3 regions of the Paenibacillus sp. FSL M7-1455 genome follow, and region 1 is predicted to be linked to each of the others. Evidence: riboswitches for the same ligand, from Rfam matches in the RefSeq annotation. Region 1 holds a riboswitch; each other region holds the start of a gene.
What was found. Region 1 has a riboswitch for thiamine pyrophosphate ahead of tenA (thiaminase II). Riboswitches for the same ligand answer to the same signal wherever they lie in the genome.
Positions count from the first base shown of each region.

Region 2: another riboswitch for thiamine pyrophosphate. It lies ahead of NYE48_RS21165 (ECF transporter S component); the one in region 1 lies ahead of tenA (thiaminase II).
Region 3: another riboswitch for thiamine pyrophosphate. It lies ahead of NYE48_RS02315 (ABC transporter substrate-binding protein); the one in region 1 lies ahead of tenA (thiaminase II).

Region 1 is NZ_JBBORO010000001.1:4,310,386-4,315,132, reverse strand. It holds gene NYE48_RS19900 (thiazole synthase) at 1-443, shown strand, start outside; gene NYE48_RS19895 (thiazole biosynthesis adenylyltransferase ThiF) at 440-1,477, shown strand; TPP riboswitch at 1,571-1,675, shown strand; gene tenA (thiaminase II) at 1,819-2,517, shown strand; gene thiM (hydroxyethylthiazole kinase) at 2,514-3,347, shown strand; gene thiD (bifunctional hydroxymethylpyrimidine kinase/phosphomethylpyrimidine kinase) at 3,344-4,156, shown strand; gene thiE (thiamine phosphate synthase) at 4,153-4,747, shown strand, end outside.
Region 2 is NZ_JBBORO010000001.1:4,586,400-4,591,146, reverse strand. It holds gene NYE48_RS21180 (phosphotransferase enzyme family protein) at 1-586, shown strand, start outside; gene NYE48_RS21175 (SDR family oxidoreductase) at 598-1,464, shown strand; gene asd (archaetidylserine decarboxylase) at 1,461-2,267, opposite strand; TPP riboswitch at 2,593-2,704, shown strand; gene NYE48_RS21165 (ECF transporter S component) at 2,810-3,418, shown strand; gene NYE48_RS21160 (ABC transporter ATP-binding protein) at 3,411-4,747, shown strand, end outside.
Region 3 is NZ_JBBORO010000001.1:538,994-543,740, reverse strand. It holds gene NYE48_RS02330 (Ger(x)C family spore germination protein) at 1-365, opposite strand, end outside; gene NYE48_RS02325 (spore germination protein) at 362-1,801, opposite strand; partial or broken gene NYE48_RS02320 (GerAB/ArcD/ProY family transporter) at 1,798-2,833, opposite strand; TPP riboswitch at 3,029-3,140, shown strand; gene NYE48_RS02315 (ABC transporter substrate-binding protein) at 3,320-4,366, shown strand; gene NYE48_RS02310 (MTH1187 family thiamine-binding protein) at 4,441-4,734, shown strand; gene NYE48_RS02305 (ABC transporter permease) at 4,731-4,747, shown strand, end outside.

The sequences.
Region 1 (4,747 bases):
ATCCGGTCGAAACGCTGCGAGCTTCGGAATTGCTGCTGGAGGAAGGCTTCATCGTATTGCCTTACACGTCGGACGACGTGCTGCTTGCGAAGCGGCTGCAAGAGCTCGGCGTGCACGCGGTTATGCCGGGCGCCTCGCCGATCGGTTCCGGCCAAGGGATCGTGAACCCCTTGAATTTGAGCCTCATCATCGAGCAATCGACCGTGCCCGTCATCGTCGACGCCGGCATCGGCACGCCGTCGGATGCGGCCATTGCGATGGAGCTGGGCGCCGACGGCGTGCTGCTCAATTCGGCCGTTTCGGGAGCCAAAGACCCGGTAAAAATGGCCCTTGCCATGAAGCTCGCCATCGAAGCCGGGCGCCTCGGCTACGAAGCCGGCCGTATTCCGAAAAGGCGCTGCGGGGCCGCCAGCAGCCCGCTCGAAGGAATGAGCCTAACATGAGCGGGAACGGGACCCGGAACGGGCGGTATTCGCGGCAAGAACTGTTTCCCAAAATCGGACTGGACGGACAGCGGAAGCTGGGGGAGAGGCATGTCCTGATCGTCGGCGCGGGAGCGCTGGGGTCGGGAAGCGCCGAAACGCTCGTGCGTGCGGGCGTAGGCACCGTCACCATCGTGGATCGCGACTATGTGGAACCGAGCAATCTGCAGCGGCAGCAGCTGTACAGCGAGGAGGACGCCCTGCTGCGCCTGCCGAAAGCGGCGGCGGCCAAAGCCCGCCTGGAACGCATCAACCCGGACATCGACATCCGGGCCGTCGTAGCCGACGTCGCCATTCCGGAAATCGACGAGCTGGCGCAGGGCGTGAACGTGATCCTTGACGGGACGGACAATTTCGAGACGCGCCTGCTGATTAACGATATGTCGCAAAAGAAGGGCATTCCATGGATTTACGGGGCTTGCGTCGGCAGCTACGGACTGACCTTCACGGTCGTGCCCGGCCGCACGCCATGCCTGCATTGTTTGCTTGAAACGATGCCGCCCGGCGGCGCAACTTGCGATACGGCCGGCATCATCGGACCGGCGGCGCAGATGGTTGCGGCCTACCAAACCTCCGAGGCGCTGAAGCTGCTGGTGGACGATGGGGAGGCTTTGCACGGCAAACTCATTTCATTCGATTTATGGACGGGCGCCTATGCCGCAATCCGGGTCGAGCGCATGAAGAAGCCGAATTGTCCGTCGTGCGGACTACACCGCACCTATCCGTTTCTACAGCCGGCCAATCAGCCCCGGGCAGCCGTGCTGTGCGGCCGGGATACGGTGCAAATTCGTCCGCCCGCACCGGTTCAGCGCGATTTAAAGGGGCTGGCGCGAAGGTTGTCCCGGCAGGGCGGCGAGGTAAGGGAGAACCCGTATCTCGTGTCTTTTGCGGCCGAGGGATGCCGGTTGACGGTTTTTCAGGACGGGCGGGTGCTCGTGCATGGGACAAAAGACATCACGGAAGCAAAAAGCTTGTATCACCGCTATTTAGGGTAAGCCCGAAAGGCGGTGGGGAACTTCCGCGGCGATGATTTTCGGTTTGACAAGCCGCAAAATGGAAGATAAAGTATAGGGTGAAAATCTTCATACGAAATCCACTGGGGGAGCCGCAAGCGAGCGGCTGAGACAAGGATGCTTGGACCCTTTGAACCTGATCCGGATCATACCGGCGTAGGGAAGTGGAGACGGACTTCGCATGTTTTACGCCGGCCTTTCGTTAGGTCAGCGTTCGAAAGCGTTGGAAGCCGCTCCATTTCGGGGCGGCTTTTTAAGTTTTATCGGCCGCTTCCGGCTTCTTCCTGTTTGGATTTCATCCAAATCGATGCGGAGGTGCTGGCATGACCCGTTTTAGCGAAGAGCTCAGAAGAGAAGCAGACCCGATTTACCGGGCGATTTTTGATCATCCGTTCGTACGCGGCATTGCGGACGGAACTTTGCGGAAGGAACAGCTGATTCATTACGTGAAGCAGGATTTCGAATATTTGAACGCTTATATCCGGTTATATGGAATCGCGATTTCGAAGTGCGACAGCCGCGACACGATGGCCCTTTTTAACGAACAAATTTCGTTCATTCTGCACAGCGAAACGCATCCGCATAACAATTTTTGCAGCGTAGCCGGCGTTTCGTACGAGCAGCTGCAAGGTTATCCGCTTGCCCCGTCGGCGAACCACTATGTCCGCCACATGCTGAGCGTGGCCCACGCGGGAACGCTTGAGGACATTTTGGCGGCGATGTTGCCTTGCCCTTGGACGTATACGGAGATCGGCGCCAAATTGCTGGCGGAAGTGAAGCCGGACCGCTCCCATCCGTTTTACGACTGGATGCATTTTTACGGCAGCTTTGAAGGCGGCATTACGGAAAAAATGCGATTGCTGCTTGATGAGCGGGCAGAAAGTTTATCTCCGGACCGGAAAAAGCGGCTGACGGAACATTTTGTGGCCAGCTGCCGTCTGGAGTACATGTTTTGGGATATGGCATACACGCTGGAAGAATGGCCGGTTTCGGCGGCTCAAACGGAAGGGGCGGGACGATGATCGCGGATCTGCAGCATTTGCCCCGGCTGGTCAAGCGGCGCAGGCCGCTGGTGCACAATATAACCAACATGGTGGTCACGAATTTTACGGCCAACGGTTTGCTGGCCATCGGCGCTTCCCCCGTCATGGCCTATGCCCGTGAAGAGGTGGCTGATATGGCGAAAATAGCGGACGCCCTGGTGCTGAATTTGGGCACGCTCAGCGCGGAGCTGGTCGAAGCGGCGATCCTGGCAGGCAAATCGGCGAATTTGCACGGCGTGCCGGTGATCCTCGATCCCGTCGGCGCGGGCGCCACGCCGTTTCGGACGACCGCGGCACTGAATATTTTGAAGGAAGTCCGGGTCGCTTTGGTCCGCGGCAATGCGGCGGAAGTGGCGAACCTGATCGGCGAAACGGCCGTCATCAAAGGCGTGGATGCCGGAGAGGCCGAAGCCGAACCTTCGGTCGACCTGGCGGTCCGGGCCGCTTGCCGGATCGGAAGCGTCGTTACGATCACAGGCCGTGAGGACGTTATAACGGACGGCCTGAAAGGATACGTGGTCCGAGGAGGACATCCCATGCTGACCCGGGTGACGGGAACGGGCTGCCTGCTGACGTCGGTCATCGGGGCTTTTGCCGCCGTGGAACCGGATTTGCTGACGGCGGGCGCGGCCGCGCTTGCTTTTTACGGGGAAGCGGCTACGAGGGCATACGTGGCTGCCGGTAACCGCGGTCCGGGGAGCTTTCAAACCGCCTTTCTCGACGCCCTGTCAGAGATGGACCAATATCCGCTTCCGGAAGAGGTGCTCAGCGGGCACCGGGTTTCGGCCGGAAGGGGGTTCGTGCAGTGAGCGTCCCCAAAGCATTGACGATTGCCGGCTCCGACAGCGGCGGCGGCGCCGGAATACAAGCGGATATCAAAACGTTTCAGGAGCTGGGCGCCTTCGGGATGTCGGCTATCACGGCGGTGACGGTGCAAAACACGTTTGGCGTTTCAGGCGTCTACCCGCTGCCGGCCGCGGCCGTCGCCGAGCAAATCGAAGCGGTCGGGACGGATCTGGGCGCGGATGCGGTCAAGACGGGCATGTTGTTTAGCGCCGACATCATCGAGGCGGTTGCGGACAAAATCGAAGCCTTCGGTTGGCAACGGGTGGTCGTCGATCCGGTCATGATCGCGAAAGGCGGGGCGGAGCTGCTGCAGGATGATGCCGTCGATGCCCTGATGCGCAGGCTGCTCCCGCTGGCGCTCGTTGTCACGCCGAACATTCCGGAAGCGGAGGCGATGGCCGGCATGCGGATCGGCTCGATGGAACAACGCCGCCGGGCGGCGCTGAAAATCGCCGGGTTCGGCCCCCGGATGGTCGTCATTAAAGGCGGACACGATCCGGTTTCAAACGAAGCGGTCGATCTGCTGTATGACGGGGAGTCGTTTACGGAAATCGCCAAGCCCAGAATAACGACAAACCATACGCACGGAACGGGCTGCACGTTTTCCGCCGCCATCGCGGCCGGGTTGGCGAAAGGGGCGTCTCCGCACGAGGCTGTTTTGACCGCCCGCGAATATATCCAGACGGCGATCGAGGATGCGCCCGGCATCGGCGGAGGCCACGGCCCGACCAATCATTGGGCGTACCGCCGCAGAAAGGAGAGCGTCCGTTGAAACTGATCGAAGCAGCCGATTTGAAAGCATGGCTGAAGCTTTATCTCGTGATCGGCAGCGCCAACTGCAGGAAAGATGCGGCGGAGGTCGTGGAAGAAGCGATCCGCGGGGGTGTCACGATGGTGCAATTTCGCGAAAAAGGCCGGAATGCGCTTGAAGGAGCCGCAAAGCTGGAACTGGCCGGGCGCATTCTGGCCGTCTGCCGGAAGCACGGCGTTCCGCTGATCGTCAATGATGACGTCGACCTGGCGATCGCTTTGGATGCGGACGGCGTGCATATCGGACAAGAGGATGAGCCGGCGGAGCAGGTCAGGAAGCGAATCGGGAACCGTATTTTGGGCTTGTCCGTCCATACTCCTGAAGAAGCGAGTATTGGTGCGGAGCGGCATGCCGATTATTTCGGGGTCGGCCCGGTTTTTCCGACGGTTTCCAAGGAGGATGCCCGCCCGGTTCAAGGGACGGCAGCGCTGCGGAATATCCGAAGGATGCATGCGGCCATACCGATCGTCGGCATCGGCGGCATTACCGCCGAACGCGTGCACGAGGTAATCCATGCCGGAGCGGACGGCGTTGCGGTCATCTCGGCAATCA
Region 2 (4,747 bases), 280 kb from region 1:
GCTGGCGAAGATGCACCGGGCGGCCCTCCGTTTCAAACCTGCCGAGGGCTTTGTCCGCCCGGTATGGGACGGGGAGCCGTTCGCGCGGGAGACGGCCAGGCTCAAGCAGCATCATGGGAGTTTTCTAACCTCGGACGAATACGCGATTTATGAGCAGGCGGCCGCCAAAGTGACGGCCCATATGTCCGGCATGCGGCGGGATCGCGAGAGTTTCGGCCTCATTCACGGCGATTTCCACGAAGGAAACATGGTGTTCAAAGGCGGGGAGCCTTATCCGATCGATTTCGGGCGCTGCGGTTTCGGCTTCTATTTGTATGATTTGGCGCAGTCGTTTATCGGCTTGTACCCTGTGCAGCGTCAATGGTTCATGGAAGGATACGAGCGGCTGCGGCCCGTTTCCGGCCAGCCGGGCTGCATTCCTGCGCTCGAAACGTTTTTTGTCAAAGCGCTGATCGAAAACCAGAGCTTCCATGCCCCGCATCCGTGGGAAGCGGCGGAGCTGAGGGAAAGCAAGCCGTATTCGTTGGCGCTCCTTCGGCATTATTTGGACGGGAATCCGTTTCTGTTCGAAGCGATTCCCGTATAAGGTGGGGTAACATGAAAACAATGCAAGGGGAGCCGGTAGCCCTGGTCACGGGCGGTTCAAGCGGCTTCGGGCTGCTGACGGCGGTTGAGCTTGCCCGGCGGGGATTCGCCGTCATCGCGGGCATCCGGAGGATGGAGGCGCAGGCAGGGCTGATGGACGCGGCGGCGGAGGCCGGGGTGCAGGGAAAAATCGTTGCCGTGCGGCTGGACGTTACCGACCCGGCCGGCGTGGCGGACGCTGCGGCATACATACGCCGGCAGTACGGCCGGTTGGACGTGCTGGTCAACAATGCCGGAACGGCCTACGGAGGTTTCGTCGAGGAGGTGCCTGCCGCGATTTGGCAGGAACAGATGGATACGAACTTTCACGGCATGGTGCGGGTGACGCAGGCGGTGCTGCCGATCATGCGGGAGCGGGGGAAAGGCCGGATCATCCAGATGAGCAGCATCAGCGGCCGCATCGGATTTCCGGGATATGCGCCGTATGCTTCCTCGAAATTCGCCATGGAGGGTTTCAGCGAATGCCTTGCGCTCGAAGCCAAACCCTTCGGCATCGATGTGGTCCTGGTAGAGCCCGGTGCCTACGGCACCCCGATTTGGGACAAGGGGTTCGCGCAAATGAGCGCTCCCGAAGGTTCGCCTTACCGGGCCATGATGGACAAGGTGCTGGCGTTTTCGCGAAAAAGCGCACGACAAGGAGGCGACCCGAAGGAGGTAGCCGAACTCGTTGCGCGTATCGCATGCATGAAGCGGCCCGCGTTCCGGTACGCCCTGCCGGGAAGCACGCGGTTGACGCTCCGGGCCAAAGCGATCCTGCCGGGGCGTTTGCTGCAAAAGATGATCGCTTCCGTCATGGGACGGGACGAAAGCGGATCTTAGCCCTTGTCCCGCGGGACCGGAGGGTGAAGCGTTCCGAGAAGCTGGCCCATCCGGACGTGGTCCCCGGGCTTCAGGCCGGCCCTTGGCGTAAACGTTCCGTCCTGCGTCAGCAGCACGACGGTCGAGCCGAATTCGAAATAGGCCAGGTCGTCGCCGTTGTTCCAGCGGGACACGGATTCGTCGTCGTAACGGATGCTGCTGACGTTCATGGCGCCGACCTTCACGACGGCCACCTCGCCGTATTCCCCGGCGATGTAGGTGATCAGCCGCTCGTTCCGGCACAGCACCGATTTCATCCGGGTCATGCCGAATTCGTTGACCGGATAAGCCCGGCCCTTGATGTGCTCGCTTTCCGTACGCACCCCCGTAATGGGGGAATGGATGCGGTGGTAGTCGGTCGGGCTTAAATAAAGCACAAAAAAATAGCCGTGTTTGTACAGCTCCAAATGGGGGGAGAAGTTCAGCAGCTCCGCCACGGAATAATCCTGGCCTTTGACGTTTAATATCGTCCCCGCGGAAATGTCGCCCATGGCCGTTATTTTGGCGTCGACCGGGCTTGTCAGCACGTTCGGCCCTTCCTCGACCGGGCGCATGCCCGGCTTCAGCCGGCGCGAAAAAAACTCGTTCAGCGTCCTGTATTCGTGGATTTCCTTTTCGGCTTCGTCGGCTGGAATCTGATAGCTTTTTATAAAATAAGGGATGACGCCCCTGCTGAGCCTGCTATGGGAAAAACGCCCCATCAATGCGGATAGCCACTTTCTTGAGGAGAGCTCCGTCATCAGCCTTAACAATCGTTTTGCCATGCTATTTCTCCCTTCGGATGGTGCTTCGAGTCGATTTATAGAGTTAACGTGCGCGGCCGCCTTTTGGTTTCACCGAATTTCGGCCGGATCCGAAATGCGCAGCATACTATTTTTGGAACACTCTGAAATATATTGACATAGAATAGCGGTTAAATCAATAACGTCTAACGCAAGACGGACGGCCGCATGCAGGGGGAGGAAGTAGGGCAGGGGCTGCCGAGGAAAAATTTTTTCTGTTGCCAACCGGCACGGAATTGGTGTATTTTGGAACCAGGAACCGGACGCTTTCGCATGCTTCGTTTTTTTGGCGAAGGGCGGTCCGTTACATATGGGATGCGGGAGCTTGAGTGAATCAGGCTGAGATTGCAGCTGTATCCGCTGCTGACCGGGAATCTGATCTGGATAATGCCAGCGTAGAGAATTCGCGATAGAAGCCCATGGACCGGGCTTATTTAACCGTCTCTCTTTGCGTATCCAGGGCGGTTTTTTTCATGCCTATTTTTGCGCATTCCCGCTCACCGAAGAAGAGAGGAAGATGTAGGATGAATCACGTGCTTCAGGCGGAAAAAAGGAAAGGGCTGCGGCTGAGCGACCTGCTGGTCACGATTTTGCTGTCGCTTGCGCTTGGCGTCGTCTATCATTTTTGGAGCTCGGTGTACGATCTGTTCAAGCCGCTGTTTTTTCAGGCTGATGAGCTGGTGTACGGGGTCTGGTTTTTGGCGCCGACGCTCGCCATGCTCCTGATTCGCAAACCCGGCGTTGCCCTGTTGGCGGAGGTGGCGGCGGCACACGTGGAAATTTTGTTCGGCAGCGAATGGGGCGTTCAGCTGGTGCTGTACAGCGTCGCGCAGGGCCTTGCGGCGGAACTGGTTTTTGCCTTGCTGCGCTACCGCAGCTTCAAGATGGGGACGGCGGCATTTGCGGGCGCGGCCGCTGCGCTCGGTTCGTTTGCGGTCGATGTTTATTTCGGTTACGTGACGGACTATACGCTCGGGATGATGCTGTTCAAATACGTGCTTAGAATCATCAGCTCCGCGATTTTGGCGGGATATTTGGCGTTTGCGCTGGCGAAGGCATTGGAGGCTACCGGCGTGACGCAGCTGCTGCGGCCCGTGACCCAAAAGGATTATGAAGCGCTTGACCATGATTGAGCCGTTGGATTTAGAACCGTTCGGGCCGGAGACCGTGGCGGGAGTCAGCAAGCTCAGGCTTAAATTTCCGGGAGAGCCGTCTTTCGTGTTCAAGGATTTGTCCCTGTCCGTTCGTCGCGGCGAGAAAGTGCTGCTGCTCGGGCCCAGCGGCTGCGGCAAATCGACGCTGCTGCAGGTGCTCGGCGGGCTGATTCCGCAAGTGATCGAGGTGCCGATCAAAGCGGAAGGCATCGTGGCGCCGGATTCCAGAGGGTACGTGTTCCAGGATCCGGATACGCAGTTTTGCATGCCATACGTCGACGAAGAGCTGGCGTTCGTATTGGAGAACCGCGGCATTCCGCGGGAACGGATGGTGCCCGAAATGCGCCGGGCCCTTGAAGCGGTCGGTTTGCGTCCGGATCTGCTGCATGTTCCGGTAGACAGCCTGTCCCAAGGCATGAAGCAGCGGCTGGCGCTGGCCTCCGTGCTGCTGCTGGAGCCCGAGGTCATTTTTCTGGACGAACCGTCCGCCCTCCTGGATCCCGAGGGAAGAAAACAGATGTGGGAGTCCGTCTGGAAAGCGGCGGAAGGGCGGACTTTAATCGTCGTGGAGCACCGGATCGAAGAGATCGCGGACCGGATGGACCGGATCGTCCTGCTGGCTCCGGACGGGAGCATTCTCGGCGACGGCCCTCCCGCATGGGTTTTCGGCGCCTTCCGGCGGGAGCTGCAGCAGTACGGCATCTGGTATCCGGGCGTATGGGCGGATTTTTTCAAGGTGCTTGACCTGAGGCGGGGCGGAGCGGCGAAACCGTTGGAACCGGACGCATCCGCTCCGCTTCTCACGCTGCGGCGGTTTTCGGGATTCCGGGCCGGCCGGCCCGTGGTGCGGGCAGACGAGGCGCGGGTCGATCCCGGGGATTTTATCGCGGTCGTCGGTCCGAACGGGGCGGGCAAAAGCTCGTTGTTGCTCAGCCTGATGTCGCTGCTGCGCTTTCGGGGGGAATACCGGTTATGCGGGGAGGCCATGCCGGAAACGGAGGGCGCTTCCCGGAGAGCGCGCCGGGCGATTCGTCCGCCCACGGACCGGATCGGTTACGTGTTCCAAAACCCGGAATTCCAGTTCGTCGCGGAATCGGTGCTGGGGGAAGCCGGCTTTTCCGCGAAAGCGAAACAAGCGGGGAAGGCCGAGGCCGAAGCGAAAGCGCGAAGGTTGCTGCGATTCTTTCATTTGGAAGGGCTGGAACGCCGCCATCCGTACCAGCTTTCCACCGGCCAAAAACGGAGGCTTAGCATGGCGGCCGCCGTCGTGGGCGAGCAGCCCGTCCTTTTGCTGGATGAACCGACTTT
Region 3 (4,747 bases), 3.8 Mb from region 1:
AGCACCTGATCCACGATGCCATGCTTCAAGGCAGCCTCGCTGAAAACGATCGACTTCACGTTGCTCCACGAGATCCTTTGCGGGCTGGAAGCATACAAATTAAAAATCGCCTCATCGAACGAGGTCCCTTCCGCTTTCCCGACGGAGGTCTTCTGCTGTTGCGCCTGCCCCGACTCCTTTTTGGCGATGCCGCTGAAATTAACCATCTGGATGTAGACGACAACCCGGTTTTCAACGTAATCGACCCCGATCGTATTGACGTAAATCATGTGTTCGATTTCCCTTGCTCCCCAGCAGCCCGTAAGCGGAACGGTCAAGAGCGCCGCGGCAAGGAGGCAGCGGACCCAACGCATGACGTTTTTCATCCCTTTTTCCCCGCCTTGCTGGTGAACTCGCCTTTTCCCCACGGCATCCGAAACAGGATTTTATGCATCTCCCTGAATCTCGGAGGGCTTACCGGAGACAAATAGTAAGTGCCGAATGAGCGCAGGTTGACCATGAACAGGACCAGAGCCAGCAGGCAGAACAGCGTGCCGAACAACCCCAACAGCCCGCTGATCAGAAGCACGAGAATGCGAAACAGGCTGACGATGTTGACCAGGGACTGGTTCACCAAAGTAAACGTCGCAAGCACCGATATGGCGATGACGACGATCGTTCCCGGGCCCGCAATCCCTGCGCTGATGGCAGCTTGGCCGATAATCAGCCCGCCCACGACCGATAAGGTCTGCCCAAACGCGGAAGGAAGCCGCATGCCCGCTTCGCGGAAAATCTCGAACAACAGCAGCATCACCATCGCCTCCAGGGGAGCCGGAAGCGGCACGCCCTGCCTGGAATTCACCAGGGTCGCCAGCAGCGTAAAAGGGATTTGGTCCTGATGGTACGTCGTCAGCGCAATCCAAAACCCCGGCAGGAACAGGGAAAGCAGCACGCCGCACATCCGCAAAAAACGCGTAAAAGCAACCACGACATTGACGAGATGGGCGTCCTCCGAGGAGTTGAGCAGGAAGTTGAAGCTCGCCGGGGCGATGAGCACCGTCGGAGCCCCGCCCATCACGATCGCAAATTTCCCGTGGAGCAGCGCGTTCACGGCATAGTCCGGCCTCCCCGTATAAGTCATCAGCGGAAAAAGCGAGAAGCCCGTCAATATCTCTTCGAGTTGGCTGTTGCTCACAAGGCCTTTGACGTTCATGCGGGAAAGTTTCGTTCGGATCTCCTGCAGGACATGCTCCTGGATCGTCTCCTTATGGTACAGAAGATGAACTTTCGTCGACGTTTCGGAACCGATCGTAAACTCCTCGACGGCAAGGAGATGGGTCTTCAGCCGTCTTCGGATCAAAGCGATATTGGTGTACGAGTCCTCGATAAAACCGTCCCTCGGCCCCCTCGTCGAAACCTCCGTGTTCGGCTCCTCCGGCTGCCGTTTGGGCGCATTGGCCATGATCATCGAGTAGCAGCTGTCCGACGGCTCGAAGATCAGCAGGAGGTCCCCCTCCAGCACGGTCTCTTTCATTGCCGCTTCCCTTTGGTCCTCGGGGATCGGGTCCATGGGGAACGGAATTTTGCGCGGCCAATCCATCTCGTCCGACAGCAGGATCTGCTCCGATATATCCATCAGTTCGGACACGACCCATTGCTCCACTCTTGCCGTATCGGACAATCCCTGGCAGTAAATCAGCTGAACCGAATAACCCGGTACCGATAACGGAATCGTTTTTCTCCGGATATCCGAGCTTGATCCAAACAGCTCCGCAACGATGGCTTCGATGGCCTGGGCTTCCTTTCGTTCACGGCTTTTCACGATATTCTCCCCCTTCGCCGGGCCAAGCCGATCAGCCCCGTGATGATCACCGAAAAGGCCGCTATTCCCCACACCGATACGGGAAGCACATAGACGGACAGGGCCTTCATAAAATACCGGTCGCTGAAAGGAACGGCCATCATGATTAATATCGCGATAAAAATGCCCCCCAGCACCCACGCTTTCGCCTTTTTGCCCTTCACCCGAAAAACATCGAGAATGAGGAACAAAGCGAGCGAAATTCTTAAAAACGCGCCGCAGAACCATTGGTAGACGCTAAAAAAGTCAAGATGCTCGACGTATCGTCCAATGTTCAGAAGCCTCCATTGCTCGTATGCAGGAAACCGGAGCTTGCCCGCTTCGTCCGCCCCGAATTCGACGATGGCGCCCATGACGGGCCCCAGGGTGAGTCCTAAAAAAAGCAAAACCGTGACGGCCAAGGAAACATAGGTTATCCGCGTTCGGATATGATGCTGCAAAAAGAAGATCATGATGACTTCGGCAAAGCCGGCCCCCGCGTAAAGCGTCCCCTTCCACACGGGCCCCATGCCAAGTTCAAGCATCGGCTTCAGCAAGGAGTAGTCCTTGTGGGGCATATTAAACGACATGACAAAAAAACCAAGCACAATCACCATCGGCAGCAAAAGGCTCGCGGTATTGGCAATGGATTGAATGCCCAAGAAGGCGTTTAAAGCCGAGATCAGAAGGAACAGAAAAGATCATAATGGGCGTTTCGGGAGAGAAGGTCAGATGAATCCAATATACGGTATCCCGGGTCGTCACCGCGCAAATGGCAAACAGATACAAACCAATGAAAACGGCCAACATGCGGCCCACGATCGGATGATAGGCTTTGGCCAACCAATCGAACAGATGGCGTTTATTGAGTTTCGCCATGCCTGCATAAAGAAATGCCGCCCATACGAGCGTGAGTCCGCATGCCAGCAGCACCGAAATCCAGGCGTCCCGTTTTGCCGCGTCAAGCAAAATGGGAATGACGATGACATGATTCAGCAGGCCGGTGCTCAGCATCAAAATCATGACCGTCTGAATGAACGAAATGCTTGTTTTGATTTTCCTCAGCCCCCTGTAAAAACCAGACTCCTTTCATCCTTATAGTGGCATTTTTACGAGCATTTATACGCCGGCTTGGCCAGCCGCACGGCCGAAAGCGTTGAATTATTCCAAGCTTAGGACTATAATACCAATGTAATAACCCGTTAACTTCATAAGAATCCGGGGTGCTGGAATCGGCCGGCTGAGATTGTATCCCTTCAAGATACTGACCCTTAAACCTGATCTGGGTAATGCCAGCGTAGGAAAAGCCATCGTCATGGCGTTCGCCATGTCATCCTTGCGCCTTAAGCGTCCCGCATCCGGGGCGCTTTTTTTGTTGAATGATCGGACCTTCCGGCGAAAATAAAGACGGCCGCGGTCCCGTGATTCGCCTCCAGATATGGAAACGCGATTCTTTTGCAGCATGAAGGGGATTAACTGGATAAGGGAGAGAGTAACGCAATGAAAACGAAAAAAATCGGACTGTTTTTGCTGGCATTCCTGCTTGTGCTGGCTACGGCCGCTTGCGGAAGCAAAAACGCCCAAACGACGGGCCAGGGGACGCCTTCAGGGGAAACCTCCTCGGCCGGCGGCGGCGAGCCCAAACAACTGAAGGATGTCAAAGTCGTGCTGGACTGGACGCCGAACACGAACCATACGGGACTCTATGTCGCCAAAGAAAAGGGGTACTACGAAGAAGAAGGGCTGAACGTCGACATCGTGCAGCCGGGAGCCGGCGGCGCGGAGGCGATGGTGGCATCGGGCAAGGTGCCGTTTGGCGTCAGCGTGCAGGAAAACGTCACCCAAGCGCGCACGCAAGGCGTTCCGCTCGTGTCGATCGCGGCGGTGATCCAGCATAACACTTCCGGTTTTGCCGCGCCCGTGGACCGGAACATCAAACGGCCGAAGGATTTTGAAGGCAAAACGTACGGCGGCTGGGGCTCTCCGGTGGAAAAAGCCGTGATCGATTCGATCATGGACATCGACAAGGCCGACGTCAGCAAGCTGAAAATCGTCAACATGGGCGAAGCGGATTATTTTACGGCGGTGAAACGCGACATCGATTTCGCCTGGATTTTCTACGGCTGGACCGGCATCGAAGCCGAGCTCCGCAAGGAGCCGCTCGATATGCTGTACGTCAAAGACTTCTCCGACAAGCTGGACTATTACACGCCGGTCCTCGTCACCAATGAAAAGCAGATCAAGGAAGATCCGGAGCTGGTCAAAGCGTTTATGCGCGCTACCTCCAAAGGTTATCAATTCGCGATTGAGCATCCCGAGGATGCAGCCAATGTCTTGATCAAAGCCGTGCCCGAGCTCGACAAGGATCTCGTCATGGCCAGCCAAAAGTGGCTCAGCCCGAAATACCAGGACGACGCCAAGCGCTGGGGCGAGCAGAAGGAACAGGTTTGGAAAGGATATTCGGATTGGATGTACGAGCATAAGCTGCTCGACAAACCGCTGGATGTCGAAAACGCGTTTACGAACGACTTTTTGCCGCAACAATAGGTAAGGATCGCTGTACCAAGCGACCCCGCTGCGCGATTAAAGCAATCATCAAATTTTATAAGGACGTGATTGATATGGCTCATACCCTGCTCAGCATACAGGTCATTCCAAAAACGCCGAACAACGAGGATTCCTACGCTTACGTCGACCGCGCCATCGAAGTGATCCAAAAGTCGGGCGTCAAATACGAGGTGCACCCGCTGGAAACGACGATGGAAGGCGAACTCGAGGAATTGCTCGACGTCGTGCGCCGCATGCACGAAGCTCTTGTGGAGGCGGGCAGCCCAAGCATCATTTCCCAGATCAAAATCGCCCATCGTCCCGGCGGCATCAGCATGGAGCGGCTTACGGAGAAATACCGTCCATGAGACGTTGGTGGAA